Regions from separate parts of the Bradyrhizobium sp. SBR1B genome, predicted to be linked through region 2. Evidence: riboswitches for the same ligand, from Rfam matches in the RefSeq annotation. Region 2 holds a riboswitch; each other region holds the start of a gene.
The links. Region 2 has a riboswitch for cobalamin ahead of GGD61_RS17690 (TonB-dependent siderophore receptor). Riboswitches for the same ligand answer to the same signal wherever they lie in the genome.

Region 1 (10,346 bases), on a different contig from region 2:
GAAGCCGACGTCATCGCCGGCGGCATGCGGACCTTGAGCAACACGCGATTCATCTACACCGAATATAGTGACCGCGAGCTCTACGAAGGACAGTTGACCCTGCAAGCAATTCTCGACTTGTTGCCATCATTTGAAGTGGCGTCACACTATCCGCGCGCGGTGGAAGGCGATGTATTGCTCAAAAATATGCGTGGCTAGCGCCTTCTCCAGCGAGAGCCGCATTCATTGGGGACCTGACTAGCAGAATTACGTGGGGCTGCACCACACGATCGTCGAGGCAAGCAGATGTCGTGGTGGGATATGAAGAGTGCAGCGTCAGGCAGCCTTGAGCCTGTACGTAGCCAGCCGGTCCATCGGGAGCGCTATGGCGATCTTCAGCTCCACGCGACCCAGAGAGAGTGGACCTGGGGCGACCGGGCCAAAAACCGAATGGCTGATCCAACGGCAAGGCGTTGGCGCTCACACACGTCAGTTCCGATTTACCGACAGTCGCTACGATTTCAGGCAGATCTCGCCGAGCCTGAGCGTGCGACTCCCCCAGGCCGGCAAAACTTGGACGCGGCTTGCCAAGAGCCGCTCCGTCACAAAGGCTGAGGGCTGGCTGTCTTTGGCGACCGCGGCGGCTGTCTTCCCCGATGCGATCTCCTGCGGCGTTTAAACGCCCCCTATGCGGATTCGCCAGCAGCAACCAAGGGCGGAACTCAAGGGAGCCAAGTCTCGCAGTCGACCTTATCATGATATAGGCTTGGCCCACCGCTCTCGTCGCGTGCCTCGCCGTACGTGACTCGCTTCATGGGTAGCCCGGCTGTATCAGATTTCCGAGTAGGGCGCGGCCTGCGCTCTGGAGCGATCCCTCGTTTAAAGCTGCGTGCTGGGCAACGACAAAGCTGTCGCACATGGCGCGCGCCAAAGTTCCTCCGGTATAGAGCGCCTCAGTTCCGGCAAGACCGCTTGCAAGCCTGCAGATCTCGGCGCCCTGGCGTGCGGCGTTCGTTGAAGCTAGCCGCATGACCATTGTGGCGCTCAGAGTTACCTCCCCCGCAAGTGCTTGCGTCCACAGTTCCTCCGTGGCCTCGTAAAAAAAGGAGCGAGCGGACCGTAGCATGGCTTCGGCTTTCGCGATTTCAAGCTGGACATAACCACGCTCAGCCATCACGGGCGCTCCAGTGATCGAGGCGCGACTTCCGGCCATGGTAGTCACCTCGTCTATCGCGGAGCGCGCAATCCCGAGTCCGACAATCGCATGCGCCTGGGCCGCGAAAGCTGCCGCCGGATAACGATAAATTGGGCCATCAAGTGTCGATGGACCGCCGCGGATCAAAGTCCATTCCTCCGGCACCATGACGTTGCTGACGACAATGTCGTGGCTTCCGGTGCCTTGAAGGCCAATGACGTCCCAATTAGGCCGGATCGTCACCTTCTGGGCCGGCATCACCGCTACATGCGGGAGGTCGCTCGTCGGATCGTCTTCGGCCGTGATGCCAACTCCTATCAGATCCGCTCCCGGCGAGCCGCTCGCGAACGGCCACACGCCGTTCACGACAAATCCGCTGGCGCATCGCTTGGCGGACTGGAGCGGGAAAATCGCGCCGGCCAATGCGACGTCAGGTCCATTGGCGTACACTTTTCGAAGCGTCTCTTCCGGAAGAGCAGCGAGATAGCGAGCTCCATCCCCAAAGCTAGCGACCCAACCGGCGGACCCGTCGGCTTGGGAAATCTGCTCGATCAAGCGACAAAATCCGCTGGAGTCCGCTCCTCGCCCCCAAAACGCTTGGCGACCATGGCGCGATAAACCCCGACGCGTCTAAAGCCGTCGATGATCTCTTTCGGAATCTTCTGTGCCCGGCCAAACTCGTTGCGACGCTCACGGATCTCAACAAGTAGTGGGGACAGATTAGCCCAGGTCGCAGCCGTGGCATGGGTTTCGGCAGGAATCGCTTCGGGTGGAGCGTTCACAATTCGTCCTCCTTGTGTTGAGCCGATCACCGCCTGGCGTCACTCATGTGGATTGAGCGCGTGACGGAGCTAGGTGGCTGATAGCGGTTAGACGGCATTCTCGAAGCTCTCGCAGTTGATCTGGAAGTATAGGATTGCACTCGTTGGCTTCCCCGCCTTGAGGGAGGCCCGGAAGCTTCGCTGAGATACTGCTGTTGTTTGTATTGAGGCGCGTTGCCAAGCAATGGAAGGCGGCTGCGATCTAGGGGCGTCTCTGCCCTACTAGATCTCCGGTGTCCGCGATCAACGAGCGGTGTCATTTATTTTCTCCAATGGACGTGTTGTCACATTTGAGACAAGCCGAGCCGAACCAAGCCCAGAACTCCGCTATTGCGCTCGGGACGGCGCCCAGCCCTACGGCTTCTATTACATCTGCCCAGCAATCGACGTGCCATTAATGGTGTCTTGCTGCCGTGTCTGAACCGCGTGAGAACACTCCGCCCAGCCGCAAAATGCTCGTGTCTGTCTGTCCGCTTTCAGGCGAAGATGTCATTTGCTCAACAAGCCGCCCCGCAGGACCAGGGAGACGGATCTCGACGGCGACGGGCCGTATTCAAAGTTCATTATAAAACTTGAGGCCCGTTACGCACTCTCGACACGACCAACAGCCAATGTGAGTTGGTGTAGCGGCGGCTAAGCGCTGTAGTAAAAGTGGCCGGCGGCGCGCAGGCATCCAACAAGCGTCCAGGGCGCTCTGGAAGCGGCAATCGCACCGTTGAGTCTGATTCAAGCCGATCGCAAAGAAGTGCCCCACTCTTCCAAGCGAAAAGGAGGCGTGTCAGGTTTCGGAGCTTTCGCGGCTCGCCAGCAGCAGATGCGCCCGACTTGCTGCTGTACCGAACAAGAAGGTCGCGCACATTCAGGAGCTTCGTTGACCCTGGGCCGTCGCTGCCGCCGGTCCGGTGCTGATGCGGGTAGACGTGTCTTTACCGCCCGCGCGGGGGCAGCCGCCCTGATAGCTCTGTCTGAGCTTCAGTCGCCATAGAGCGCGGTGATAGAGCATGACCGGCGATAAATCTGGCGGTTGAAACTTTTGAAACTCTTGAAGTTATCCCGGGCTCTCGAGTTCAAAGTCGCAACGCCGTTCATTGCGGCCTGCTGCAGAAACAATTTTATTGGGTTTGGTGTTCAATCTTTACCATGGAGGCTGTCGGACGCGCGGTGTGCGCTTCTTGGTGCTGGCCACGCGTTGCCAACATCAGGAGGTAGAAGAGCAGTAGAACTAAGAGGCCACGCATACCGAAAGGCATCCCTAAGCGGAGACAATTGTAGAGCGGATGGTATCTGGGCAGTCGTTGTAAACGACCGACCAACAAAGCGGCGCGGAAACAAGGTGCTGTATCACACGGCGGATGACTTGCCGCGGATGTGAAGGTGCTAGCATCAGCACACAATGTCGACCTTGCCTGTGTCGATTTGATAAACGCCCCCCACGACCTTTAGTCGGTTCTGCTCGACAGCAGCGTTCAGAAGCGGGCCCGTCGATTTGAGCTTATTGACGTTATCGATCACATTCTGCCGGGTTGCTTCGGCGACTATGTTGCCGGCTTTCCCGAGGGATGCTTTTACGGCGGGAGCAAGTGCAGTGACCAGGGATGAAATGTGGCCCGGCGGCGGCTTATCTTGATGGAGCGACCTGATCGTGGCGTCTATCGCACCGCAATGATCGTGGCCGAGTACAAGTATAAGCGGCGTGCTAAGGACGGAAACCGCATATTCCATACTGGCGAGCGTATCATCGTTTGCGAAGTTGCCGGCGACGCGGCAGACAAACAGATCACCTAGTCCGCTGTCAAAGATAAGTTCGGGCGCCACCCGAGAGTCAGCGCAGGTCAGAACCGCCGCGTACGGATTTTGGCCTTCGACCAAGACCGGGCGCTCGCGCCTGAAATCGTCGGATCGTGGTGCGCCCTGGACATAACGATCGTTTCCCTTCAGCAGCCGCTTCAGGGCAGCATCCGGCGCGAGCAGGTTTTCTGGCTTTGGCTGGCAGTTTGCTTCCTTCGCATCGGCAGGGGTATTGCCTAACCGCATGAAAACTGTCGAACCCGCAACCAGCAACAGGGACCGGCGCGAAAGCGCGAACTTAGATGAACGGTACATGTTCGGAGATTGGCCTGCGTGCATGTGTCGCCTCATCGCGCTGCCTTCCGCCACCCGGTGGCTTCGGCTTCAGCTTCGCTACACAGCCAGCGCTCGCTGCGTGTGTTCGTCATACCAATCTGCTCGTAACCGGAGTCTCCGGGGAGGTGATAAATGCGCTCGCCGCGGGCGAGAATGCCTTTTATTCGGCACTCGGGTGATGGTGGTTCCGATAGGACGAGGGCTCCTAGCAGGATTTCCTGTGCGTTGATCGGAACCGTCTTCGCACCAACGATAATCGTGCTGGTGTTGCGGCCGCGCCAGTCGCCGGGAGTGATGAAAGCCCCGGACCACAGCCCCGCAGAGGCTGTGCTTGCCACTAACTCATGGACGACGTAGGTGTGGCGAGATGCACCAGCCGATAGTGCCCAGCCCGAGCGTATCATCCAGGCGTTCACATCCTCGCCTTCGATGAAGCAGCTGCCGAGGGCCCGCCTATACTCGTCAACTTTTTGGGTGTGACAATCCCACGTCCGCCCATTCGAATTCTTGATAAGCTCGTCGCGAGCAGCTACGCCGCAGGCCCATTTGCGACCCTGAGCGTCGAGGCAAATCTGATCTGTCTCAGGAGCGTCGATCCCAGAGAGCCGAACGTTGGTTTGCTCGATCTCGATCGTATTGCCGTCGAGAATGCGTGGAGCACCTCTGAGTGTCGCGGCCCAGACCGGAGATGTGATGAGAGCGAGAAGTGCGAACATAATTCCTCGGCGTTTCATCCCGGCAATAACCTTTCGCTCCTGGCCCATCTCTGGCGCGATACGGTGCGGACGCATTCGGTTGCTCAATCGCACGATTAACGCTATTTCGCCGGCGTATTCAGACATGTGCATTTAGGCAGCCTAGCGTGGTTTTCGAAGCTACGACCTGACGCCGCGTAAGGATCAAGCGAATTCTTTCGCGGTGCGTGTGGCAAGTGCGGACATCGGCAGCTTCCTCACTGAAAGCGCAGCGTACCCTGTCGAGACTGGAGGAGGCGATCTTCGTCGCTTGGCGTTGAGCTCACGATGCCCGACAAACCTACCGCTCGGAATGCTGAGCGTCTTGGCGTGGTCGAGTGAGGTGGAAGAGTAACGGGGCGATAGGTGGTAAAGAAGTGCATTGGGAAAATGCCTAGTCGTCGGTTCCGACGACGGCGATGAAAGTTATAAAATGGCAGGGGTTACAAAAGAGACCTGGTTTGGCTCTGACCCACTTAAGTCGCGATGGAGTACGGCCTAAACGCTCGCTAGGCTAATGGACGGCCGCACCAATGCGAAGCCTTCGTTTGTCTGACTCAGATGGTCGTTGATGCCAATCGAATAGTGTAGCGTCGGTCCTCCCTTTCGGGATATTGGCTCGCGCTAAGGGTTTTCGTGTAAAGACTGCATAGCCTATGACTAAGACGAACTCCTGTGACGATCTCTAGCGGCTTACCAGGGGTGCTGCATCGGCCTGATTCCTCCGGGAGTGGAAGGCCGTAATTTGAGCTGAGGCCGTAGAGCGCGTTGAGAGACGTAAAGTGCGCATCTGTTTGGACGACTCATCGTTGTCCCTATGCAATTCAGCTTCGAGCTTTTCATCGCAACATGCGCTTGCCCTTTGCCACCTAGGGATTGTCGCTCTGGTGTGGCTTGGCCGACTCAAGTTACATAGCATTTCCAAGCACCTCGCCGCACAAATGGGAATGATATGGGCGCTGCCATTCGTGAACGACCAGTCTGCTCTTACGCGCTTGAAGTGGATGGGCGACTCAGAGCCGAGTTCTCAACCAGAGACGGTGCCCGGGCAGGTGGAACAGAATTGAAGAGGCGTTTTTCTATGCTGCAAATTCGGATCTATGGCGTGCAGACGAATTCGTGCGAGGAAATCTAGAGCGGGGGAGTGTCCTCTCGACTCTTTTTGCATGGCGCGAAGGCGCCATCGTGGGACTCGGAAAACGCCAGAACTTCTAGAGCTGATTTGGGGAGAAATCGGCCTCTAGCCACGTCCCGTGCAGGCGCAGGCGAACCGCATCTCGAAAGCTGCGCAGCGCCCCAGACTCCGGTAGATAGATGGTGAAGTAAGATAACGTGGCCCAGAGATATTACAGTCCGCTATTAGAAGAACACGCCATAGATCACGTTTCTCGTTCGGCTTGTCACTGCCCTTCGGGATGTAGTCCACTCCAACAGGTTGACCGATAGTACATCGGCCTTGCCGAAGAAGATCGCCGAGCTGGCCTTTTGGGGTAGTTACAAAGTTGAAGTTGATCGGGTCATGTAGAAAGCGAAGGTTTGCGTGTCTATCGCCAGCTGCGACTTCACTGGCTATCAACGAGAGCGCCAGCGCCCGCCAGCCTAATTCCATCGGCTTCGCATAAGTTGACGCAAGTTCAGTCGTACCATCGGGCGTGATCTTCCAGGTGATAACGTACTGTTCGTCTGATTTGTTGTTCTGGTGCCTGGTCCACGAAACGAAAACAAAGTCGTTTTCGCCAAGTTCAAGGGCGCCCCGCATTTGAGGGACGAACTGTGCCACCTTCGACCATTGGAGATTATTTGTTCTAGCGTCTCACCATCCTGCGCTCGCCAAGTTGACTTGAATCTCTCGATCACGGGGCTGTGGATAGAGCGAATACTGTTGCTCATGGCGGCCGGCCAGGTCAGGCAGATCAGAGATGCACCCAAACAAAACCGTAGCAGGGGTCTTGCAAACATCCTCTTCATTAGATCGGCCCATCCCATTTCATCCAGACTCGGCGTTAGCAGGTGACCTTGAACCTGCTCTGACGAGAGCAAGAAGTTAGCGACGAAGATGAGGCTGTTCGGCGCAAGCGCGCGCTGGCCTGTGTCACGCGCCGCTAACTTCTCCGTCCGAGACAGCATTCAATTGGCTGAGCTAGACGTGCCCAGCAGGAGCAGTGTGGGCATGTTGACGGATTGCATTCTTCGTGCCAGGCGATAGCCGGAAACACGCTCCCGTTTTTATCTTCTTGTCTCCTTTCCTACGTGCGAACGTGTCGATGCATACAATCGGGTTATCCGGGGCAGCATGTTCACCCCTGTCCCACACCCGAAGGGGCAAATGGCTCGGCCGGAGTACCTGACGAGTTTTGGCGTGCGTTCGTCGTTGAAGCGTGTGCTTGGCTATAGACTTCTTCGCTCGACCTGAATGTTGACCAACGACACGAAGCGGAGGTCAGTCGCCGTCGAAAAAAGGTTCGCTGGCAGGCAACTAGCCTGCTCGTGGTGTATGGAGATCGATTTCCGCCGAAGCGCCTCTATTCGATGCGGATCCTTAGCCCAGAAGCAGCCCCGGGCGAGCGTGCTGGGCGAGCCGCTGGAGCCGATGCCGCGTCGAATGCATTCTGCTCGAAGCGGCGGTGGGTCTTGCCACGAAGGCTGGATTTGTCCTTTCATGGTCTCGCGCGCAGAGCCACCCGAAGGCAGTTCCCGATGCTCATTTCGACATCCCTGGTAACGACGTCGCGGATTAGAGACCGTCTCTACGTGGCGGCTAGTCATTGAGAACGGCGATTCGCTTATGATCAATCGCTTGTCAGACGTCGCAGATTTGCTTGCCATATGATCTGGGAGGTTGACGGGAAAGTTCGCCAGCGAATAATCCGTGTCGTCGAGGTTCTCCGGTTCCTGTTTGAACCGGAGCTAAGAGGGAAGCCGGTGCAAATGCCGGCGCTGCCCCCGCAACTGTGAGCTGCGAGCCACTGTCCAACGATGTCACTGAAGCCTGCGCGGCTTTGGGAAGGCAGGACAGTAGCGATGACCAGCAAGCCAGGAGACCTGCCCCGACAAGATCGGTCCACGGGCGGGGTGTCTCGGTGGTGCGTCAAGCAGCTGTCGCTCGCGCGACTTCCCTGCCTGCGTCCGCCATGGCCTTGTCCCCAACAGGGGTTAACGCTATGTCTCTTCTCTCGCTTCCGGTTGCTACGCTCGGAACGCCACGCATCGGTCCACGGCGTGAGCTAAAATTCGCTCTCGAAAGGTATTGGGCCGGAAAGATCACCGAACATCAGTTGCAAGAGGACGCATCGGGGCTGCGCGCAGCAAACTGGGCTCGCCAGAGGTCCCTCGGCGTCACAATCATTCCGTCGAATGACTTCTCGTTGTACGATCAAGTGCTCGATACGAGTGTCATGGTGGGCGCGATCCCTGAGATCTACGCCTCGAAGGGAGAAATCGCTTCCCTTAAGACGTACTTCGCCATGGCCCGCGGATCGAAATGCGACGACCGGGGTGGGAGCGTCGACCAAGACTCGCGGGGCGCGGGCGTCCCCGCGCAGGAGATGACCAAATGGTTCGATACCAACTACCACTACATGGTTCCCGAGTTTTACAAGGGACAGACGTTCAGACTGTGCTCTCGCAAACCGATTGAAGAGTATACGGAAGCAAAGGCTCTCGGCTTTCAGACTCGCCCGGTCCTTATCGGGCCGTTCACATTCCTAAAGCTCGGCAAAAGCGCCGATAGCGCCTTCCAGCCGCTGTCTTTATTGGATGATCTGATACCCGTCTATATCGACGTTCTTCATCAATTGGCCCAACGAGGGGCGAGTTGGGTTCAATTTGACGAGCCCTGCCTGGCGCTTGATCTGGATGAGACGGCCCGAAAATCTTTGCTACATGCTTATAGCCGGATCATAAAGGAGGTACCGGCTATCAAGATCATGGTCGCCAGCTATTTTGGTGCCCTGGGCGACAATCTGGATACAGCCTTGAGCCTGCCAGCCTCAGGTCTGCACGTCGATCTGGTTCGAGCGCCAGAGTTATTGGATCAGATCATTGCTAGTAGCCGAGCTGATCTCGTCTTGTCTCTTGGTGTCATCGACGGCCGAAATGTATGGAGGTCGAAGTTGTCCTCGCTCCACCAGAGGCTGGAGCCAGCCATTGAGAAGCTGGGCAAAGACCGCGTACAGCTCGCCCCATCCTGCTCGTTGCTTCACGTCCCGATCGATGTTGAACTAGAGACCGGGCTCGCTTCTGACGTCAAGAGCTGGCTTTCTTTCTCGGTTCAGAAGATGCGTGAGCTTGCGATCCTGGCGCGCATACTCGCGGGTAGCCAGGATGTCGGGCAAGCTCTTGCCGATTCAGAACGCGCTGCAACTGCCCGCCGGAGTTCGCCGAAGACTCAAAATGCCAATGTCGCTGTTCGGATGAGGGCGATAGACCAGACCATGCGCCAACGCGCGAGCTCATTTTCCCGTCGTTCCGAGATACAAAGGGGACGCTTCGGACTACCAGCGTTCCCTACTACCACGATCGGATCGTTTCCGCAGACCACGGAAGTCCGAAATGCTCGTGCGTCGCATGCGCGAGGCACGATGAGCGACGAACAATACGACAGATTTCTTAAGGAGGAGATATCCCGCACCGTACGTTGGCAGGAAGACATCGGACTTGATGTGCTCGTGCATGGGGAATTTGAGCGCAATGACATGGTTCAGTACTTTAGCGAGCAACTCGCCGGCTTCGCATCGACCAAGAATGGATGGGTACAGTCCTATGGCTCGCGTTGCGTCAGGCCTCCGATCCTGTTTGGCGATGTACGGCGGCCGAATCCAATCACCGTGGAATGGTGGCGATACGCTCAGTCACTAACTACCAAACCAATGAAGGCGATGTTGACCGGACCAGTGACGATCCTAAACTGGTCGTTTGTTCGCGATGATCTTCCCAGAAGCGAGGTCTGTCGTCAGCTTGCGCTCGCGATGCGCGACGAAGTTCGCGATCTCGAGGAGGCCGGCGCGGCCATAATCCAGATCGACGAGGCCGCGCTCCGGGAAGGATTGCCATTGCGCCGATCGGAGTGGAACGCCTATCTCGATTGGGCAGGAGAGTGTTTCCGCATCTGCTCGTCCGGCGTTAGCGATCAAACGCAAATTCATACGCACATGTGCTACTCGGAGTTCAACGACATCATCGGGGCAATCGCTGCAATGGACGCGGACGTGATTTCGATCGAGACGTCGCGCTCGAAAATGGAACTACTGGAGGCATTCAAGAAATACCGATATCCAAATCAAATCGGACCGGGTGTGTACGACATCCACTCTCCACGCGTTCCCGAGACCAGCGAAATAAAGGAGCTGATGGTGTTGGCTCAAGCGCGTCTGCAGAAATCGCAGCTCTGGGTCAATCCGGACTGCGGCCTAAAAACTCGCAAGTGGGAGGAAGTGCGGCCAGCGCTAGCCAATATGGTCGCTGCCGCCCGGGAACTGCGCGCTGCGTCTGATA
Region 2 (10,346 bases):
CTCGAGCACATCGGCAAAGCCCTCGGTCGCAACCAGCGCCACCTTCGGCAGCCGGCCCTCGACGATAGCGTTGGTCACGCGCGTGGTGCCGTGGACGAAGCGCCTGACCTCGCTTTTGCGCAGGCCCACCGCCTCGATCGCTTCCAGCATCGCCTGAACCGGAGCGCCGGGGCGCGACGGCACCTTTGCGATCCGCGCCTCCGATGAATCGCGCCGGATCGCGATGATATCGGTGAAGGTGCCGCCGATATCGGTGCCAACCTCCCAGTGATTTTCGGAGGAGCTCATGTGCGGGGGCAGCGACGCATGAGGTCCGAACCGGACGCCGGGCTGTTACCGTCCATCGCGACATCCAATGCCCAACCGAGAGCGCTCATCATGCATCCCTTGTCTTGCCATTGTCCGCGAGTGTGCGACAGAGCGGTCAGGTCGGGATAGAGCCAGAGTTGTCGCAAACCACCGGGCCGGCGCCGCGAGCCGCAAATTCGGTTGCACGTTTTGGTGCAGCTCTGCCCGCGCGGAGAGCATGCAGATGTCGACTGCTGAACACCAGCAAAGTGCATCGCACCACGGGTTTTTCGGCGCAAACCGTCACGTCCGTTGCAGTGCAATCGCAACGTCAAAGATCATCTGTCTAATTTGCAGGCGATCGGACGCGAGGTTGGTATCCTATGAGCTATGCACGGCAGGCGGCACAGCCTTTCTTTATTGTACGGTCAGTAAGCGAGGATATCGTCTCGCAAGCAGCGCCGCGATCCGGTGGGACGAGCTCGTTAGAAACCATCGAGATTCGAACGTCCTGCGTTGAAAGTCGCGATCGCGGGCCAGATATTGCCTGAACCCGCCAGTCATGTTCGGATCGACCATCGCCTGCCATGCCCTTCTTCCGGCTCAACGACGACCATATGAACCCCGATGATCTCGGGGATTTCGATCCTGAAACCGTGCCGCGCGCCGTTGCCGCTTTCGGGGGCCAGATGGTCACCAAGGGCATGGAGCTGGCCATGCACGAGCATCGCAAGGACGAGCTCGTCCTGACCACGCGCGGCCTCGTCAGGCTGGAGGCCGGACACGGCGTCTGGATCGTCCCGCCGCGCTGTGCGGTGTGGATTCCCGGGCATGTTCCGCACAGCGTCAGCGTCGCCGGCGACGTCGAGATGCATTGCCTGTTCGTCGAACCGGAGGCGGTACCGGCGCTGCCGCGGCAATGCTGCGCGCTGACGATCTCGCCCTTGCTCGAGCGTTTGCTGGTGCATGCCACCCACATGCCGGTGATGTACGATCTCGACGGCGCCGACGGCAGGATCGCCGCGGTGTTGCTCGACCAGCTGTCGCTGGCTCCCGCCGAAGAGCTGCTCTTCCCGATGCCGGCCGATGCCAGGCTGCGCCGGATCGCCAGCGCGATGATGACTGATCCTTCCGATCGCGCGACGATCGAGGATTGGAGCCGGCGCATGGCCGTCGCCCCGCGCACCCTCACCCGCATCCTGCAACGCGAGACCGGCATGAGCTTCGGCCGCTGGCGCCAGCAGCTCCACATCCTGATCGCGCTTCAGCGCCTCGACCAGGGCGCATCGGTTCAAGCGGTGGCGCTCGATCTCGGCTATGAGGGGGCCAGCGCCTTCGTCATCATGTTCCGCAAGGCGCTGGGCAAGCCGCCGGCGCGATATCTGGCCGAACGCCGCATCGGCGCACACTGACCGGAATTCGCAATCGATTGTCCCGTTCGCGGAATGCGGTCTGAGGGACCATTTCGTATCCAGGCTCCGAAGCGCCCGGCGGGCGCATTAAGGAGCCGACCGACATGGATTCACTCAGCAAGGGCGCCGTCGCCGACGTCCTCCTTCGTCTTCACCAGGAAGCGGAGGTCGCCGACGGACAACTGATGCAAACCTTCGCGAACGAAGCGAAGAGCCGGGATGAGATCATCAGCAAGACCATCGCCGCCGAGAGCCGTGATCTGAACGAAGTCTATCGTGGACTTGCGGACAATTTCCTGAGCGTCTCTCCGCGGTTCGGACGCTTCCTCTACATGTGCGTCCGTGCCACCAAGGCACAGCGCATCGTCGAGTTCGGCTCCTCGATGGGGATTTCCGCGATCTACATGGCGGCGGGCCTGCGCGACATCGGTGGCGGCCGTCTGATCGGGACCGATCTCGAACCCGGCAAGATCGAGCGGGCGCAAGCGAACCTTGCCGCCGCGGGGCTCGCCGACCTCGTCGAGTTCAGGCACGGCGATGCGCGCCAAACGCTCAGCTCCGGCCTCGGCGGCGAGGTCGACATGGTGATGCTCGATGGCGCTTTCACTCTCTATCTTCCCATTCTCAGGCTGCTGGAGCCGCACCTGAAGCGCGGCGCGCTCATCGTCGGCGAGAACGCGCTCGAGGAAGCTTCGGGCTATATCGACTACGTGCGCGATCCCGAGAACGGCTACCTCTCACTATCGCTGCCGTTCGAGCCGGGACGTGGCAACGAATTCACGATCAAAGCCAGATGATCGGCACGGCGGTGAACCCTGTGATGGAGCCAAACTTGAACGAGCCCGCTCACGAGCCACAAACGTCCGAGCCATCGCGGGCACCGCAGGGACGGCTCACGCGGATGTTGCTGCGATGGCTGATGCGTCCTGCACACGTTGCCGGCGTCAGGACGCTCTCGCCGCATTTCCGGCTCGTCGAGCTCGAAGGCGAAGCGCTGGAGAACGTCGCCTGGACGGCCGGCGACAAGATCCAGGTCGCGATGGGCTCGGGCCTGAGCGCGCGCACCTATACGCCGATGTCGTGGGACGCCGGCAACGGCAGAACGCGGCTGCTCGCCTTTGCACATGGCGATGGCCCCGGCAGCCGCTGGGCCAGCGGCTTGCGCGCGGGCAACGCCTGCCAGTTCTTTGGTCCACGCCGCTCGTTCGACCTCGCGGACCTCGGAGCGCCCATCGTTCTGTTCGGCGATGAAACCTCGTTCGGCCTTGCGGCCGCGTTGCGCGACAGCCTACAGGCTGGCGGCGCGCTCCATCTGTTCGAGGCCGCCGATGTCGCGGAGTCGAGACTGGTGCTGGATTCCATCGGCCTCGGCCAGGCCAGATTAATCGCACGCAGTGCCGATGACACCCATCTTGCAACTGCAGAATCCGAGCTGCTGCGTCTTGCCGCAAACGGCGCACAGTTCGTCCTGACCGGCAAGGCACCCTCGATCCAGCGCGTCGGCCGCGCCCTGAAGGCCGCCGGCGTCGCATCATCGCGGATCAGAGCGAAAGCCTATTGGGCACCGGGCAAGACCGGTCTGGATTAGAGAGAGCCGATATAACCGCCGGCCCTCGGTCAGGACATGCGCGTCGGTCGGGGCCGCAGACGCCGCCAGCCAATCGCGATCCCGGTGACGGAGAACACCAGTCCCAACACACAGAGTCCGACGATGATGGTATCGCGCAGACGCGGGTGCGCCACCAGAAGGGGAAAATCGAGGGTGTGGAGCGCGCTGTAGAGCCAGCGATAGGCCCGCCGCGAGGCATCCAGCCTTTGCAGCACACTGCCGTCGGCACCGTCGATATCGAACCAGAGGTCGCCGCAGCGCGAACGGTAGACGGGCGCACCGGCAATAGCCGATTGCGCGGGGTAATCGTCGTTGCCAGCAAGAACGGACGCCGCGCCGCAGCCGGCAGCAAGGTGCGCCACGAGACTCTGGATCTCATGCACGTCCAGAAATTCCGTTGGTCCGTCGCGGGACGCGTCCCCTGCTTTGATCAAGACCTGATGGTCAAGGCTCACCCGATCGCGGCGATAGACGTTGCCGTTGAAGGCAAACCATTCGATCTCCCGGGCCGAGGGCGATATCGGCTGCCGATCGAGCCATGAGGCAGCCGCCCAATCAAGCGGCGCGTTCATCACGCCGGATTCGGCCAAGGTCAATTGTCCGCGCGAGAACAGCCGGCCGTGATCCATCGAGAGCCAGCCGCTGAGACTCCATGTCAGCACGAACATTGTTGCCGCGAGGCCAATGACGTGGTGCAACGCGTGCCAGCCACGATAGGGCGAGGACATCCGGCGCCCTCGCAGCTTCACCCGCGCGATCCCGAGCACCGCACCAAGCATTGCCGCGATCAAGGCCAGCAATGACAGCGTCCAGACGACGCGATCCCACAGGAGCCGGTTGCTTCTCAGGACCGTCGGATAAATCCAGTGCAGGACACTACCGGCCCAATTCCAGCCCCGCTCGCGCCGCGTCGTATCCAGGACGATCTCGCCGGTGGGCGAGGAGACATAGACTTCCGTCCCGGCAGCATCGCCGAAGGCCACGCGAAACAGCGGCCGATGGCGATCGAAGCCGTTCGGCACGCTCCACTGATCATAGTCCGGACGGGCAACGACCGCGGCCTGCACGGCATCGAGCCCGCGATTGCGCGCGTGCTCCCGCGCAATCGCAAGGACGGTATCGGCAATTGCGACCGACGCATCCGCTCCGTCGGAGGCGCGGACCGCGCGCACGCGCGATGATCCCGACACGATGTAGACCGCTGCATCGCTCCGCTGGATCAGCCGGACGCGCACGGCGTCCGCGACCCCGCTCACAGCGACCGCCGCCGCAACCGGGATCCTCGCCGCTTCGCGATCCACCGGCGCCAGGCCGGCAAACCGTTCCGCTTCCGTCAGCGACGGAAACGGCACGAAGTGCATCACGATCCCCGTCGCGAACCACATCGCGAACAGCAGGCAGAACGCGATCCCGAGCCAGCGATGCGCAAGGACGATCGCGCCCATCATGCGTTCATGATCCTACCATTTGAACGCGGCCGAGAGCTCGTAGGTCCTAGGCGCGCCGAGCAGGATCTGGTCGGGATAGAACGGATCGCCCCAGATCGCATAGCGCTTATCGGTGATGTTGCGGACGCGGAAGGTCAGGCGGGCCTGATCGACCGCGTTGAACACCGTCTTGGGAATGTCGACGAAGGCATAGACGTCGGCGACGGTATAGGCCTTCATCGTCACGACATTGGCATCGGTGTTGTAGCGGTCGCCGACATGGCGGCCGACGATGCCGAGCTCTACCGGCCAGGGCGTGAAGAAGCGCCAGGACGCGCCAGCATTCGCCACAATGCGCGGCACGTTCGGCGGCGTATTGCCGGAGAACGAGCCGCCGGCGAAATTGTAGTCGGCATAGCGGGCATCGACATAGGCGATGTTGCCCCACAGACGCAGCGGATCGATCGGACGAACCGAAGCGGCAAGCTCGACGCCCTTGGATTCCTGGCGCCCGGCGATGTTGAGCGCCATGCCGCCGGCCGCGGCATAGACGTTCTTGCGCACGATGTCATAGGCCGAGAACGACCACTCCGCCCGGTTGTCCCAGAACAGGTGCTTGACGCCGGTCTCATAGGTACGCGCGGTCGTCAGGTCGAGCGGCTGGGTCGGCAACAGCAGGAAGCTGGTGTTCGCGGAGACGTCGGCGCCGGTGGCGTACTGACTGAAGAAGATCAGGCCGGGCACGGCCTCCCAAGTGTAACCGATGCGGCCCGTCACCGGCGCCCAGTCTTTCGTGAACGGAAAGCCGGCTCTCACAAGCCCGGCGGAATCGGTCGAATTGCGGTCGAGCCCGATATGCTCGACGCGCAGGCCGCCGATCAGCGCGAAGGTCCGCGTCAGCTTCAGCCGGTCCTCGAACGACAGCGCCTCGTTGTTGATGCGCGCGGTCTGCTGCTGCGTCGTGAGCGAGCCGTAAAAGCCGCGGTTGGGATCGACCAGCGAGACATAATCGTTCGGGAAATTTGCCGCGCCCGGCCTGACGAAGTCGAGATAGCTCGATGACAACGTCGTGACCAGCCGATTGTCGAAACCCGCGATATCAGCGTCCCAGATCAAATCGGTGATGTTGCCGACGAGGCGCTGGCTGTGCGCGACATAGAAGCGCTCGCGATACACCTGGTTGTTGGTGGAATCGAACGCCTCGATCTCGTTGTTGAACCAGGTGCGCTCGGCGCCGTAGCCATAGGCTTGACTCTTCAGCGTCAGGTCCGGCGCCAGCTTCAGCTCGAAGCCGCCGCGCAGCCACACCTCCTGCGCGACATTGCGATTGTCGAGGACGTTGTAGTTGGTATTGAAGGTGCGGTCGTCGATCGTGACCGCGCCAAGATCAGTCCTATTGAAGTAATTACCGGAGACGATCCTCGTCGTCGCGTGCGAGCCGCTGAAGGCGATCGGCACCAGCGGCGCGCCCCAATAGGCTTTCGAACGGTCCTCGCGATACTCGATCGCGCCCCAGATCTTGAGACTGTCGGAGATGCGGTAATTGAGCTGGCCGGACACATCGAGCATCTTGGTATTGGTGTCGTCGGCAAAGCCGTTGAGCGCGGAACGGCTGATGTCGAAGCGATAGTCGAGGCCTTGGACGTTGGTGCTGCCGCCCGAGCCGTAATGCGCGCGGAACGAATTCAGCGAATCCCAGGAGAAATCAGCTTCGTTCCGGATCGGTCCCGTGTGCGGCTGCTTGGTCACAAAATTGATCGCGCCGCCGGCGGCGCCTTCACCCGAGATCAGCGATGCCGGGCCCTTCAGGAATTCCACGGCCTCCAGATTGGCGGTGTCCATGATCCGCGAGGTCATGTTCTGCGGGCCGATCTTGATGCCGTTGTAGAGCGTGTTGATCTGGCTGTTGGTGAAGCCACGCATCGAGAAGGCGGAAGGTTCGGCCGGGTTATCGCCGGCGGTGACGCCGACCGCGCCCTGGGCCACGTCGGACACCGTGCGATAGCCCTGCTCGCGCATGGTCTCGGCGGAGATCACCTCGACGGTCGCGGGCGTCTGTCGCACCGTCAGGCCGAGCCGCGAAGCGCTTTCGGCGACGGCATTGCTGTTGAGCGGCGTCGGGGGTGCCGTAGCCGGCACGACGGGCTTCGGCATCGCTGCCGCGGCCGCCGGCCTGCGCGCTGCTTGCCGGTGCGCGCTCTGCGCCTCCCGGGCGGCAGGCTTGGCCTGCTTGCGGGATTGGGCCGGCGATACTTCGACGGGCGGCAGGGGTTCCCGGGCCTGCTGCGCCAGCGCAGCGGGCAGATCGAGTGCGGCAAGGGATGTGAGCGCAGCGGATGCGAGCAGGAATTGTCGCGGTCGTACGATACGGATGGAAGACACGGTTTTCGGACCTCGGTATGACGTCAGTGGCACGTCACAGCGAACGAGGTCTCACCTTTTGGCTCTTCAGCCGTCCGATGAAGCCGAATGTCTGTACTCCCCGACCGACATCTTCGCGTGTGACCACGGCTGACGGCAGGTCTCCTGGCTCGCGGGTCATCACCACTTCGTCGCCTTCCCGGGACCGAGGACCCAGTGGCTTCTGACGAAGGATTATCCGCTCACAGTTGCGGGGGCAGCCACGGCGTTGGGGACAATGTCCCCGCACCGTATTCCCTTTTCATCCCCTCTCGGGGAAACCGTCGCGAGCATCTAGGATTACCATCACAACAGAGTCAATGTGCCAGTTGCGGCGTTATGGCCACAACGACCAACTTCCTTGGAGATGAGCATGGAAGGCGAGACCTTCCTCTGGTTGATACGGCACGCGCCCGTCGCGGGCGTCACAGGCACCATCCATGCCGCCGACGCGCCGGCCGATCTCAGCGATCGCGTGCAACTGGACGCTGTGCGACGGCGCCTGCCACCGGATGCCGCCGGCTATGCCAGCCCGTCGCGGCGCACGATCGAGACGGCACGCGCGCTGGGGCTCGAACCGAAGCTGGTCAGTGAATTCCGCGAGCAGGATTTTGGTGACTGGACCGGCCACCGCCATGACCAACTCGAGGCGACCCGCGGTGAGGCCTATGCGCAGTTCTGGAGCGATCCGGCTGGCGGACGGCCGCCCGGCGGCGAAAGCTTTGCGGATCAGGTCGCGCGTGTCCGGCTGGGCCTGTCGCGGATCGCAGCCGGATCGGCCACGCTCGTAGTGCATTCCGGCACCATCCGCGCCGCGCTCTGCATCGCGCTGGATCTGACGCCGCAGGCCGCCTTGCGCTTCGTGGTCGATCCGCTGTCGCTGACCCGGATCGATCGCCTCGCGAGCGGCTGGCGCGTCGTCTCCGTCAATCAGCCGATCAGTTAGGTCTGTCAGGCACATTGGCCTGCGCAAACGTCGCCATGCCGTTGTGAAGGCTACAAGCGAGCCGCACCAGCGGCAGCGCGATGGCGGCGCCCGATCCCTCGCCGAGCCTGAGATCGAGGCTGATCAACGGCTGCACGTTCAGCGCGCGCAACACCAGCCGATGCCCCTGCTCCGCCGATTGATGCGACGGCAGCAGGAACGGCTGGCACGACGGATTGAGTCGCACTGCTGCGAGCGCTGCCACCGATACGATGAAGCCATCGATCAATACGGGAATACGGCGCTGCGCCGCCGCAATGATCGCACCTGAGATCGCCGCGATCTCGAGGCCGCCGACGGCACACAGGATTTTTTCGGGCGAGGCGCCGCCAACGCCGTGACGCGCGATCGCCGCGTCGATCACGCGGGCCTTATGTGCGCGGCCGGCCGCATCGACGCCGGTGCCGCTGCCCGCGATCTCTTCGGCGCTGATGCCGAGCAGGCCTGCAGCAATCGCCGCCGACGTCGTCGTGTTGCCGATCCCCATCTCGCCGAAGATCAAGAGATCGGGCTGATTGGCTTGCGCGCGCGCAACCGCGCGCTGGCCGACCTCGAAGGCATACGCCAGCTCGGCGGGTGCGAGCGCGGCTTCGACGCTGAAATCGCGCGTGCCATGGCGCGGCTTGTCGGAGATGACACCCGCCATCGCCTCTGTTGCTAGCGTGCCGGCATCGACGACGTCCAGGCTCGAGCCAAGCTCGCGCGCCAGCACCGAGATCGCGGCGCCGCCGGAGGCAAAATTCGCCATCATCGCGATGGTCACGGCTTGCGGATAGGCCGAGACGCCCTGCGCGACGATGCCGTGGTCGCCGGCGAAGACAATGATCGGCACCCGTGCGGCACGCGGCTGTTCGGTCGCCTGCAGGTCCGCAAGCTCGATTGCGAGCTGCTCCAGCCGGCCGAGTGCACCGGTCGGCTTTGTCAGTTGCGCCTGCCGTGCGATCGCGGCCTCGCGATGCACGGCGGAGACATCGGGGCAATTTCGGGTGACCCATTCGGGGAGCATGCTGCCTCGCTTACGGCCTGCGCTTGAGAATGTAGCTGTCCATGATCCAGCCATGCCGCTCGCGCGCTTCCTGCCGCGCCGCAACGATGCGCGGGCCAACCTCGGCGAGCACGCCGGACATGACGATCTGGTCGGGCATGCCGAGATAGGCGCCCCAATAGATTTGAATCCCGGCTGGATCAAGCGACTGGAATGCCGTGCCGCCGTCGAGCATTACAACAACGGTATCCACCCCTGCCGGCCAGCCGCCTTCGCGCAAACGCCGCCCCGTCGTGACCAGAAAGGGCTCGCCGATGTCGTTGAGCGGCAGCGCATGCGCCGCGCACAGCGCCTGGATCGAGGTGATGCCGGGCACGACCTCGATGTCAGGCAGGGGATTGAGCCGCCGCGCAATCCGCAGCGAGGAGTCATAGAGGGAAGGGTCGCCCCAGATCAGCAGCGCAACCTTGCCCTCGCCTTCGAGATGGTTCGCAATCGCTTTCGACCAAGTCGCGGCAACCGCATCGTGCCAATCGTCCACGCCCTTGCGGTATTCCGCCTCACCTGCGTCGCGCACGGGAAGGTCGAATTCAGCGATGGCTGTGTTATCGCCGGTGAGTACATTCGCGCAGATCGTCCGCCTGAGATCGGCGAGATCGGACTTCGCGGCACCCTTACGCGGAATCAGGACGAGGTCGGCGGCGTTGATCGCTTGAACAGCGGCGCGCGTCAGCTGGTCGGGATCGCCGCAACCGATGCCTATCAGGGAGAGCGTGAGCATCGCGAACGCGACGGGCGGCCCTGCTGGCCGCCCGTTCGCTTATCTCTCAGGCCGCGTTATGCAGGCGCGGGGTGACGAGACCGGGCGCGGTGACGCCGCGCAGCGACTTCGCCAGTGCCAGCACCGCGAGATCGGCCAGCGGCTCGATTACGATGACGAGCGCATAGGACGCCGCGAACGTCGCGATGTTGGCGAGGTTGCTCATCGCAAAGCCCGAGCCATAGAGCGCCCAGAACGCCACCCAGGCGATCACGCCGGCCTGGTAGGTCGTCGAGAGCGCCAACGCCTGCCGATACTTCAAATCGACATAGGCGGTGTTGCGCGAGATGATCCGTGTGGCGATCGCCTGGATCGCGAACAGCGGCACCAGCAGCGTCGTGACGTTCATGCCGTATTGCGGGATGTCGACCGGCTCGAAGAATACGCCCTGGAGCAGCAGGCCGAATGCGAGGCCGAAGG
Region 3 (10,346 bases), on a different contig from region 2:
AGCAGGAATTGTGCGGCCGAAGTCCCGATTTTCGTGATCTGGCCAGGCATCATCGCAAGCGTCCCGGCGCGCCAGCGTCAAGGCGAGTAGAGCACTTTGCCCGAACAGGGGCAATTGGCTCCGACCAAAGTCGGATTGCCGGCAAAACTCCCGGTTGCCGTGCAGCTTGCGGGCGTTGCTCCGTCTCGTTGCGCGGGCGGGCAGAGGTCCGCAAAACTACGGCCCAAACCTACGTATAGCTCGCACAACCCTAGTTCTAGCGCGCATTTACCTCCGTACAATTGAGCGATGCGTTGCAGCCGGCCTAGTTTGGCAGCCAATCGAGAGGAGACGATTGCGGAGCACAAATTGCTGAAAGGCTCCGGGGGTGTTGCCCCCAAAAGAGCCAGGCTCTGCGTCCGCCCCCTGACTTGCCGATGAATTGGCAGTCACGATTGAGAAGCCGCATTTTCCGTGACGACCGTGGCGACCCGTGCTTGCGCACAAGGAAGCCGGGACCCCTAAGAGGTCAAGAGGAGAGGATGATGTGCGATAGCCCCGACTACTCCGAGCGCCGTCCCGAGTCCAAAGGCTGTGCTGTCTGCGCGGCGAAGTTTGGCCTGATCCGATACTATTCCTGGCGGACGCCGGTCTGCTCGAGGAAATGCCTCGACCGGTTCAGGGCGCGCCGTGAGCGCGACCGTCGCTGGTTGTTCCGATATCAGGCGGCCTGAGGACCAGCCGCCGCGTCTGCCACCTCAGGCAATTTCTTCGTCGGGAGGCTGCGTTGAACCGTACCTGCAAGCTCCTGTTGGCGATCGCGCTGCCACTTTCGCTGGTGACGGGCGTGGAGGCCGACGAAGCCGGACCGGATGGTTCACATCGTCACCATCCGCCTCAGGATCAACTGCTGCACGAGAAGTTCTATTCGAGCTGGCACATGCCGGATAATCCGGTTCTGAGCTGCTGCAACAACGCCGATTGCTACCCGACCGAGATTCGCTACGTCGACGGCAGGATCTACGCGCGGCGCCGGGAAGACGGCAAATACATCCTGATCCCGTCGCAGAAGGTCGAGCGCAACAGAGACAATCCCGACGGCCGCAACCATATCTGCGCGCCACCGCCGTCCGCCTCTCTGGTCGACCTGGTCTACTGTTTCGCGTTGGGAGGTGCCACGTGAGATTCATATTGGTGAACGGCAGAACCCCGTTCCGCAAGACGTCGTGCCTTTGGTGCTGCGAGGAGATCGATGGTGGTTATCTGCGCGACGCCAGGACGCTGCTGCGCTACTGCGGCTACGACTGCTACGCACTTCATCACGAGTCCGCGCCGTTGATCGAGGGACGTACGCGCGCGGCATCTTGAGTAGTCGGGCTGGCAGGACGCATTCGGCAGGAGAGGACACGGCATTGAGATTCATGCTCGTCAATCAGGAACATCCCTGCCACGGCGGCGTCTGCCGCGCATGCGCCCGGCCGCTGGGTACGAGTTACGTCCGTCATGTGTCCAAGCAAGAGCGGTATTGCGACTACGGTTGCTACCGTCAGCAGACGGCCATGGACATGCTGTGGCCCGGCAGCTCGCTCGAGACGATCGCGGCGCTGGCGGCGATCTCGAGCTGGAGCTGGATGATTCAGATCGGCGCGCTGTCGCGCGCATTGGCCGAGGCATATCTGCGCGAGTACGACCTTCTGACGACGGAAGGAGGTGACGGCTAGCTCGATGACGGCCGCGCAGAAAAGTCGGCCGCAGTCCCGCGTCCAGCCCGCGCCGCGTCCAGCCCCGGCGGCGGCGAGGCTAGGGTGAGGGGGCTGCGGCCGATCCCGTTGGTGCCGCGCTCACTTCCTGCGTCGTGACGCGCTGGTCGGACTTGCCGGCGACCATGCTGCTGCCCTCGAACCGTGCGCGGTACACCAGCACGTTCTCCATCACGCGCTGGACGTAGTTGCGCGTCTCCGACAGCGGGATGCGCTCGACCCAGTCGACCGGATCGACGTTGGGATCCCTGGGGTCGCCGCGGGCCTGCACCCATTCGCGCACGCGGCCGCGGCCGGCATTGTAGCCGGCAAACGTCATGATCTGGTTGCCGCGATATTCCGACAGGAGCGCGCTGAGCTCGGCCGCGCCCATTTGCGTGTTGTAGACGGGATCGGAGACCATCTTGTCCCAGTCGTAGGTCAGGCCAAAGCGCTTGGCGGTGTCGCGGCCGGCTTCAGGTGTCACCTGCATCAGCCCGACCGCATTGGCCGGCGACTTGTCGCGCTGGTCGAACGAGCTTTCGGTGCGCGCCACCGAATAGATCACGCTGGTCTCGATCGCGGGCGCGACCTGCTGGTGCTCGGGGATGCCGATGGTCGGAAAAGCGTAATGGTCGAGCGCGAGCCCGCGCGCCAGCGCCGACTTGCCGACCTCCAGCATCACGCGCGCATCGCGGCGCTGTCCGGCGAGTTCGCCGAGGCCCTCGAGGGCCGCGACGTCGGTGCTCTCCTTCGCGAAATCCTCGGCGTAATAGAACACCGTGTCGCGCTCGCCGATGCCGTAGAGCATGTCGGCGGCGCGCACGCGCTCGTCTGCGGGCGGAGTGTCGAGCGCGGCCAGCACGGGCGAGGGCGGTCGCAGCTCGATGCGATCGAGGCCGAGCTTGGCGCGCGCAAGCTGGCCGTAATAGGCGGTCGGATAGCGCGCGGCCGCCCGGTAGCTCATGCGAGCATCGGCCACAGCACCCATCGCCTCGGCGGCACGGCCGCGCCAGTAATGGGCACGCGACAGCGCGATCGGATTGGCCGAGCCCGCATCGATGGCGGCGAAGTGCACCATGGCCGCCTGGGGATCATTCAGGAAGCGCAGAGCGATCCAGCCGCACATGAAATGATAGTCGACGCGGTAGACTTCCTTCTCGGGCACCGCGGCGGTGCGCACCACGTCATACGCCGTTTTGAACTTGCCCTGGTCGAGCAGCTTGCGCGCGAGCATGCGACGCTCGCGCCACCAGGCGTCGGTGTCCTGCGCGGCCATGGTGTCGGGCGCGGCGGCCAGGATTACCTCGGCGGCGTCGTCGATGCGGTCCTTCTGGAGGTGCCATTGGGCGCGGCACAGCACATAGCCGAGATCGCGGCGCGCTTCAGTCGGTACGTCCTCGAGATAATCCTTGGCCTTGCTGGCCTTGCCGGTCACGGCGGCGCAGGCCTTGACGATCGCGAGCTCATCCTCGCCGAGTCGTTTCGCGGCGCGCCGCGCAGCCGCATAGTCCTTGGCGCCGAGCCGCTTGTCCATGCGCGCGCGATGATCCTCGGAGCTGAGCAGATCGCGGAACGCCTCGTAGGAATCCTCCTCGCTCCGCTCGGACAATTCGTCGGTGCGCCAGGCCTCGCGCACGAGCCGCGCGGCCCTGTCGGCGTCGCCTTCAGCGAGCAGCACGCGGGCGAGGGCGAACTTGCCCTTGGCGCTGGTCGGGCGGTCCATGGTGAATTTGTGCACGGTGGCCGCGTCCGCCTTCTCCTGCCACAGCCGCGCCTCGGCTCGGCGGCGAAGCAGGGCGCTGCTCGGCCAACCCGGATTGGCGGCGAGGAAGGCGGCATAACGCTTGAAATTGGCGGTGCTCTCGGAATGGCGCAGCATGAACCAGTCGGCGAGCTTCTGTCCGGCGGGATCAGCGATGCGGTCGCGCGCCGCGCTCGCATCATCCGTCTTGCCCTTGCGCGCGAGGTCGATCGCATCCTTCAGCGCGGCGAGGTCCCCGGTGAGCGGCGGGGCGGCCGGCTTCTCGGACGGCTCGCCGCCGGTCTTCTTCGACTTGCGCTTGGCCTCGGCATGCTTGCCATGGCGCGATTTCACCGCGGCATGACGCTGCTTGCCGGCTTTCGCCTCATGCGACTTCTTCGGCGCGGACGATTTGTGGCTGCTCTTGGCCGCCAGCTCGGTCGGAAGGAGGGCCATTGCGGCCACGGCAACGAGACACGCGAGCGAGCGTAGGCACTGGTTCATCCCATGGTCCCCCTGCGAAACCACTACAAACCAAGGTCCGCGACGACATGCGGCTTGAGAATCAACGACATCGAGAACGATGCCACGGCATCGTTTCGCATTCCTCACGCTGTCGCAACAATGCGGCGAAATACGGATGTGACCAGGGAACTTCGGCTGGGGAGCAAAGGTCAGCTTCTTTAACCTTTGTTAACGATAGGCCTGCGCGATGGCCGCGCCTGGTTCAGGGCGTCAGGAGGAACCAGATTGCGCGTGTTCCCGCAGCCCGATCCGGTGTATGGAGTTCCCTTGCTCCTTCCCTTTTGGCCTTTGTCCTTGCAGCTATGCCGATTTTCAACCAGTCGATCAGGCGCAAGATCGTCGGTATCGCCCTCGGATTGATCGTCCTGATGCTGGTCACCTCGATCCTGTCGATGGTGATGTCGAGCCAGGTCGGCGTCCTGCTCGACGAGCTGACCAACCGCTACATCCCCGCCTACAGCCATCTGGCCCGCGCCAACATCCGCTCGCTGGAGCGGGGGCTGGCGCTACGGCGGATGGTCATGACCAAAATGGAGTCACCGTCGGACGAAGAGGCCTATGCGGCGCGCCTTCGCGAGTTCGAGACATCCGATCGCAAGATCGAGGAGGAGGCCGAGGCCGCGCGTTCGCTTGTCAACGCGATCATCGACGACCCCAGGACGTATTCCGACAATGCCGCGCTGGGACGGATCGATATTCGCATCGAGACCGCCGTCACCGAGCTGCGGCGCGATCTGAACGAGGACCATGCAAAGCTGCTCAAGCAGGTCGACGCCAGGCAGATGGCCGAGGCCCGCGGCACGCTGGAACACATCGACGTGCTACGCGATCAGTTCAACCGCAAGGTCGATGCGATCCGCGCCGACATGCTGACGCAGGTGTTCTTCTCGACGTCGCAGGTGATCAGCCGCCAGCATCAGGCGATCGTCGTTTCGGGTGTCGTGACCCTGCTCGCGGCGATCGTCGGCTTTGCCTTTGCGCTCCTGGTGTCCAGCGGCATCACGCGCCCGGTGCGGCTGCTGCTCGCCGGCACCCGCGAGGTCGAGGCCGGCCGCTTCGACAAGACCATCACCGTCTCCACGCAGGACGAGATCGGCGAGCTCGCCGCGGCCTTCAACCGCATGACCGAGCAGCTCAGGCACAACGAGCGCATCCGCGAGACCTTTGGCCGTTACATCGATCCCAAGGTGGTGCAGGGGCTGATCGACCGGCCCGAGGTTGCGATCGACGGCGAGCGCCGGGTCATGACCATCATGTTCTGCGACATGAGCGGCTTCACCTCGATGAGCGAGGGCATGACCCCGCGTGGCCTCGTCAGGGTGATGAACCACTATTTCACGGTGATGTCCGGACCGATCAGGAGCAATCGCGGCATCATCGACAAATATATCGGCGACGCCATCATGTCCTATTGGGGCCCGCCCTTCATCGAGGAGGACGAGCAGGCGCTCCTGGCCGGCATCGCCGCAACCGAGATGGTCGACCAGGTGCCCGCGCTGCAGAAGCAGCTGCCCGACCTGCTCGGCATCCGCGCCATGCCGGCGCCGTGTGACCTGCGGATCGGCATCGCCACCGGCGAGGTCCTGACCGGCAGCATCGGCTCCGAGCTGATGATGAGCTTCACCGTGATGGGCGACGCCGTGAACCTGGCCTCGCGGCTGGAGGCCGTCAACAAGGTCTACGGCACCCGCATCCTGATCTCGCTGGCCACGGCTGATGCGATCGGAGCGCGGCTCGAATTGCGCGAGATCGATCGTCTGGCGGTCGCCGGCCAGAGCGCGCCGCAGCCGATCTTCGAGGTGATGGCGCAGGCGGGCGCGCTCACCGCCGCGCAGGACAGCCTGCGCACGCATTATGCCGAAGCGCTCGCCGCCTATCGGGCCCGCCGCTTCGACGAGGCGCGCGCCGCCTTCAACGCCGCGCTCGAAGCCGTCCCCGGCGACGGCCCCTCGCGCACGATGCTCGGCCGCATCGCGCAATTCGAGGCCAAGCCGCCGGAAGAGGGGTGGGACGGCGCCTGGCGGCTGGAGCAGAAATAGCCGTTTTTGTTGGGCCGGCCCGCCCTGTCCGGAAAAAACGTTTCTACTCGATAACGATGTTCGCCGTGACCTATTTCCCGGGCTTAGGTTGGATGTCCTTGAGGCGTTTGACGGGGACACGCCGATGACGGAACTTCAGGACAGGCTGGAACGGTTCGAGACGCTCACCGCCGAATGCGAGCTGATCGCCAAGCTCGCCACCGACAGCACCAAGCGCGAGTTCTATCTGAAACTCTCGGAACAGTACCGTCAGCTGGCGGTGGACATGCGGCAGGCGATCGCGACCAAGGCTGCGGCGTGACGCCGGCTGCAATCCGTTCTTAAGGTTTGGCGCGCATCCTTGACGTCGCGAGCGATCGCTCGTGATGGAAAGGCCGGGGTTCGCTGCATTGCAGCGCACCCCGCGAGTGTCATTTGCCATGCTTGACAGGGCAATCACATGCGCCTCGTTGCCGTGATCATAGTCGCGCTCATGACGGCGGCCTGCGACCAGGAGCAGGATATCACCGGCTCGACGCCGACCTGCCCGATGCGGAACTACAGCTACAATCCCCGCGACATGAACCAGTGCGTCAGTGCGTGCAAATCGTGCGATCGCGGCACCACGGTCACCTGCACCACCTCCTGCACCCTCAAGGGCGCGCGCTGAGGCTACCGCTTTCTCCGGCGCACCCAGCGGCGGTGCTGGGGCACCGGAACGATTCACTTGGGTTAATCATTGAAGCAGGTGGGCAGGACGCGGAGTCCGATGGAAATGGGTATGCTCGATCCCGGTCGATTTCTGGTGTCGTGCTCGCATTGTGATGCCTGGCCGATGGCGGCCAATGTGAAGCGGTCGAGCTGGTCGGCGTCCCCGCACGAGGTCCGCTTTGTCTGCACGCGCTGTCGTCGCGAGGAGACCGCGATCGTCTCGGCCTCCGGCGAATTGACCCCGATCAAGCGCGTCGATGTTCCGCCGCGCGACGTCGCTGTCGCCTGGGCCCAGGCGCAACGTGTGCGAGGGCGGACCTGAGCGCCCGGCACCCATCGGTCGATTGACTCCCGGGGCCAACGGCTCGTAAATGATCGGCGACGGTTCTCCTCAGGGAGATCAAAAGGGAATGTGGTGCGGGATTGTCCCAACGCAGGGATCTGTCTCAACGCCACGGCTGCCCCCGCAACTGTAAGCGGTGAATCTTTCGTCTCATGCCACTGGGAAACTCGGTCCTGGGAAGGCGACGCGAGGTCACGACCCGCGAGCCAGGAGACCTGCCGTCAGCCGTGGTCACACGCGAAGATGTCGGTCGGGGAGTACAGACATTAGCTTCACCGGAGCAATCCATCGCTCTGCCGTGAAACCTCGTTCGCTGTGACGTGCCACTGACGTCATACCGAGGTTACAATTGTGTCCCGTCTCGTCTCTGCCGCCAGGCGCCTTGCCGTCGGCCTGCTCGTATCCGTTTCCTTCCATTCGCTCGATCTGTCCTCCGCCTTCGCCCAGCACGCGCTTGCCGAGCAATTGCCGCCGATCGAAGTGACGCAGCCCGACGATCACAACCGCACGCGGGCGAGGGCGATCGGTGACGGCGAGGCGACGCGGCAGCGGGCGAGGACGAATGTCGCGCCGGCAGGCAATGGAGCCGGCTCATCTGGCTCCGGCGGTAAGGCTGCCGTCGGCAACGGCGCCATCGTCGGGGCCGCCACGACCGTCATCACGGCCGCGGATATCGCGCATTCGCCATCGCAGACGCTTGCCGAGATCATCGCGACGCAGACGCCGGGGGCCCAGATCACGACGCTCTATGGCGGCCAGATCGGCGCCAAGACCAGCGTGGACCTGCGTGGCTTCGGCGCCTTTGCCACCGCCAACACGCTGGTGCTGGTCAACGGACGACGGTTGAACGACGTCGACATGGCGCAGGTGGACCTCTCCACCATCCCGCTCAATTCGATCGAACGCATCGAGGTCACGCGGGGAAATTCCGGCGCGGTGCTCTACGGCGACAACGCGGTCGGCGGTGTGATCAACATCGTTACAAGAAATGGCGTTGGCGGACCGCCCGTGACCGCGCGCATCGAGGCCGGTTTCGGCTCGTTCAACACCAGGCTCGGCAATGTCTCGACCTCGCTCAATTCCGGCCCGTGGTCGACCTCGTTCTACGGCAATACGGTCAGGACCGATGGCTACCGCGACAACAATCGCTATTCGCAGCAGAACGGCGTCGGCAATCTCAATTACACGACGCCGAGCCTGAGTGCTTTTCTCACCGTCACCGGCGACAATCAGGAGCTGCGGCTGCCGGGCGGCCGCACCGTCGATCCCTCCATCGGCCTCGACGAGCTCAGGGCCAACCGGCGAGGGACCAGCACGCCGTTCAACTACGCCAACCAGGAGGGTTTTGGCGCGACTGCGGGCTTCACCAAGACCCTGGTCAACGGCGTCGATCTCATCGTCGACGGCGGCGTGCGCGACAAGAAGCAGCAGAGTGCGTTCTTTTCCACCCCGACGCCGGTTCCGGCGTTCTTCACGTCGACCTATGTCGGTTCCCATCTGACGAATTGGTCGATCACGCCGCGGCTCAGCGTGAAGAGCCTGCTGCTCGGCATGCCGTCGCAGCTCCTGACCGGCATCGACTATTACGATGCGAGCTTTGAGCAGAATCGCGGCGCCGGGCAGGGGCTCTCCCCATGGCACAATTACGACCTCAGGCAGCAGTCGGTTGCGGGCTATTTCCAGCACACATTGGGAATCGCGCCCACGACCGACATCTCCTACGGCGCGCGGGTGCAGAACGTCAGACTTGCGGCACGCGACAATTTCGACCCGGCAGCTCCCTTCAACGCCGACATCGGCGCGCTGCCGCTGACGAGCAACGAGACCCAATATGCGCTGCATCTCGGCGCCGAGCATCGCCTCAACGACCAGGTCTCGCTGTTCGGCCGCGTTGCGCGCGCTTTCCGCACGCCTGATGTCGACGAGCGCCTGTCCTCGGGGCCTTCCTTCGATCCCTTGACCTTCGCTGCGATCCCGCAAACGTTCGAGCTCAAGACCCAGACCTCTTGGGATATCGAGGGCGGTTTTCGCATCAAGGGAGGCGGATTGCAGCTGCAGAGTAGTCTCTATCTGATGGATCTCACCAACGAGGTCCATTTCAATCCGGTCCTGTTCTACAACACCAATCTCGATCCGACCCGCCGCTACGGCTCGGAGACCAGCCTGTCCTATCGCGTCAACGATGCCCTGCTGCTGCGCTCCGGCGTGGCCTACACCCGCGCGGTCTTCCGCGAAGGCATCTGGGCCGGCAACGACGTGCCGCTGGTGTCGCGCTACACGGCGAGTGCGGGCGTCACCTGGAACATCTGGCAGAATTACGTGGTGCTCGATGCCACCGCGCGCTTCTGGAGCGAGCGACGCATGGACAACGACCAGGCGGGCACCCAGAAGCCGATTCCCGCCAACGGCACGATCGATCTCAAGCTCAGCGGCCAGGTTGAGCGCTACTTCTGGTCCGTCAGCATCAACAATGTGCTGAACGCGCTCTACTACGACTACGCCATCGCGAGCACCTTCACGGACGGCCGCTTCAGCGCCTATCCGCTGCCCGGCCGCACCTATCTGCTCAAGGCCGGCGCAACGTTCTGATTTTCGTCACGCGCCCCTAAATGGACTAGAATTCGAAAGAAGGAGATTCAACCATGGCTCTCAGCATCCTGCCGTCTGGTGGCGATCGCTTCCGGCTTCACCCGGTCGCGCCGCGCCTCGCGCCGATGTTCTGCTTTGCGCTGCTGACGGCGTCATGCGTGCTCGCAAGTTTTGCGTTCGCCTGCGCCACGCCGTTCGCGGCCTTCGCCGTCATTGCCGCGGCGATGCTGCCGCAGCGTCAGGCGCTGCTCGTCGTCACCGGCGCCTGGCTCGTCAACCAGACCATCGGTTTCGGCGTGCTGCATTATCCCGTTGACGCCAACACGATTGCCTGGGGCTTCCTGATCGGCGCGGCTGCGCTTCTGGCGACCGCGGCCTCGTCGACGGTGCTCGGCCTGCTGCCGCAGCGCCGCACGCCACTGATGCTGGCGATCACGCTCGTCGCCGCCTACGGGATCTACGAGCTCGCACTGCTCGCCGCGACGCCGTTCCTCGGCGGCGAGGGCGCCTTCACCGCCGCGATCGTGACGCGCATTGGACTGACCAGCGCCGTCTGGCTCGCCGGCCTCGTCGCCATCTGTGAGATCGTGCGCCTGGTCGATCCGGCCGGACGCAAGCGAGCGATGTCGGCCTGAGCGGCCGATCGTGGCCGTAGCCCGGATGGAGCAAAGCGCAATCCGGGGCCGCTCGCCCCGGCA

Region 1: linked by a shared signal. The riboswitch ahead of metE (5-methyltetrahydropteroyltriglutamate--homocysteine S-methyltransferase) and the one ahead of GGD61_RS17690 (TonB-dependent siderophore receptor) in region 2 are both predicted to bind cobalamin.
Region 3: linked by a shared signal. The riboswitch ahead of GGD61_RS12060 (TonB-dependent receptor domain-containing protein) and the one ahead of GGD61_RS17690 (TonB-dependent siderophore receptor) in region 2 are both predicted to bind cobalamin.

The regions. Positions count from the first base shown of each region.
Region 1 covers NZ_JACIHC010000010.1:99,790-110,135, forward strand. Annotated here, with positions in the region: gene GGD61_RS24125 (FkbM family methyltransferase) at 1-198, shown strand, start outside; gene GGD61_RS24130 (acyl-CoA dehydrogenase family protein) at 791-1,729, opposite strand; gene GGD61_RS40620 (hypothetical protein) at 1,726-1,956, opposite strand; gene GGD61_RS24135 (carbonic anhydrase) at 3,379-4,122, opposite strand; gene GGD61_RS24140 (thermonuclease family protein) at 4,131-4,967, opposite strand; cobalamin riboswitch at 7,715-7,918, shown strand; gene metE (5-methyltetrahydropteroyltriglutamate--homocysteine S-methyltransferase) at 8,015-10,346, shown strand, end outside.
Region 2 covers NZ_JACIHC010000006.1:74,992-85,337, forward strand. Annotated here, with positions in the region: gene GGD61_RS17665 (hydantoinase/oxoprolinase family protein) at 1-288, opposite strand, end outside; gene GGD61_RS17670 (helix-turn-helix domain-containing protein) at 876-1,700, shown strand; gene GGD61_RS17675 (O-methyltransferase) at 1,805-2,497, shown strand; gene GGD61_RS17680 (siderophore-interacting protein) at 2,620-3,288, shown strand; gene GGD61_RS17685 (PepSY domain-containing protein) at 3,318-4,757, opposite strand; gene GGD61_RS17690 (TonB-dependent siderophore receptor) at 4,770-7,118, opposite strand; cobalamin riboswitch at 7,235-7,437, opposite strand; gene GGD61_RS17695 (histidine phosphatase family protein) at 7,510-8,082, shown strand; gene cobT (nicotinate-nucleotide--dimethylbenzimidazole phosphoribosyltransferase) at 8,075-9,127, opposite strand; gene cobF (precorrin-6A synthase (deacetylating)) at 9,138-9,887, opposite strand; gene GGD61_RS17710 (energy-coupling factor ABC transporter permease) at 9,934-10,346, opposite strand, start outside.
Region 3 covers NZ_JACIHC010000004.1:64,192-74,537, forward strand. Annotated here, with positions in the region: gene GGD61_RS12015 (PAS domain S-box protein) at 1-53, opposite strand, end outside; gene GGD61_RS12020 (hypothetical protein) at 791-1,162, shown strand; gene GGD61_RS12025 (hypothetical protein) at 1,159-1,347, shown strand; gene GGD61_RS12030 (hypothetical protein) at 1,401-1,700, shown strand; gene GGD61_RS12035 (transglycosylase SLT domain-containing protein) at 1,780-3,966, opposite strand; gene GGD61_RS12040 (adenylate/guanylate cyclase domain-containing protein) at 4,290-6,026, shown strand; gene GGD61_RS12045 (hypothetical protein) at 6,151-6,327, shown strand; gene GGD61_RS12050 (hypothetical protein) at 6,466-6,675, shown strand; gene GGD61_RS12055 (hypothetical protein) at 6,787-7,038, shown strand; cobalamin riboswitch at 7,082-7,297, shown strand; gene GGD61_RS12060 (TonB-dependent receptor domain-containing protein) at 7,411-9,648, shown strand; gene GGD61_RS12065 (hypothetical protein) at 9,702-10,283, shown strand.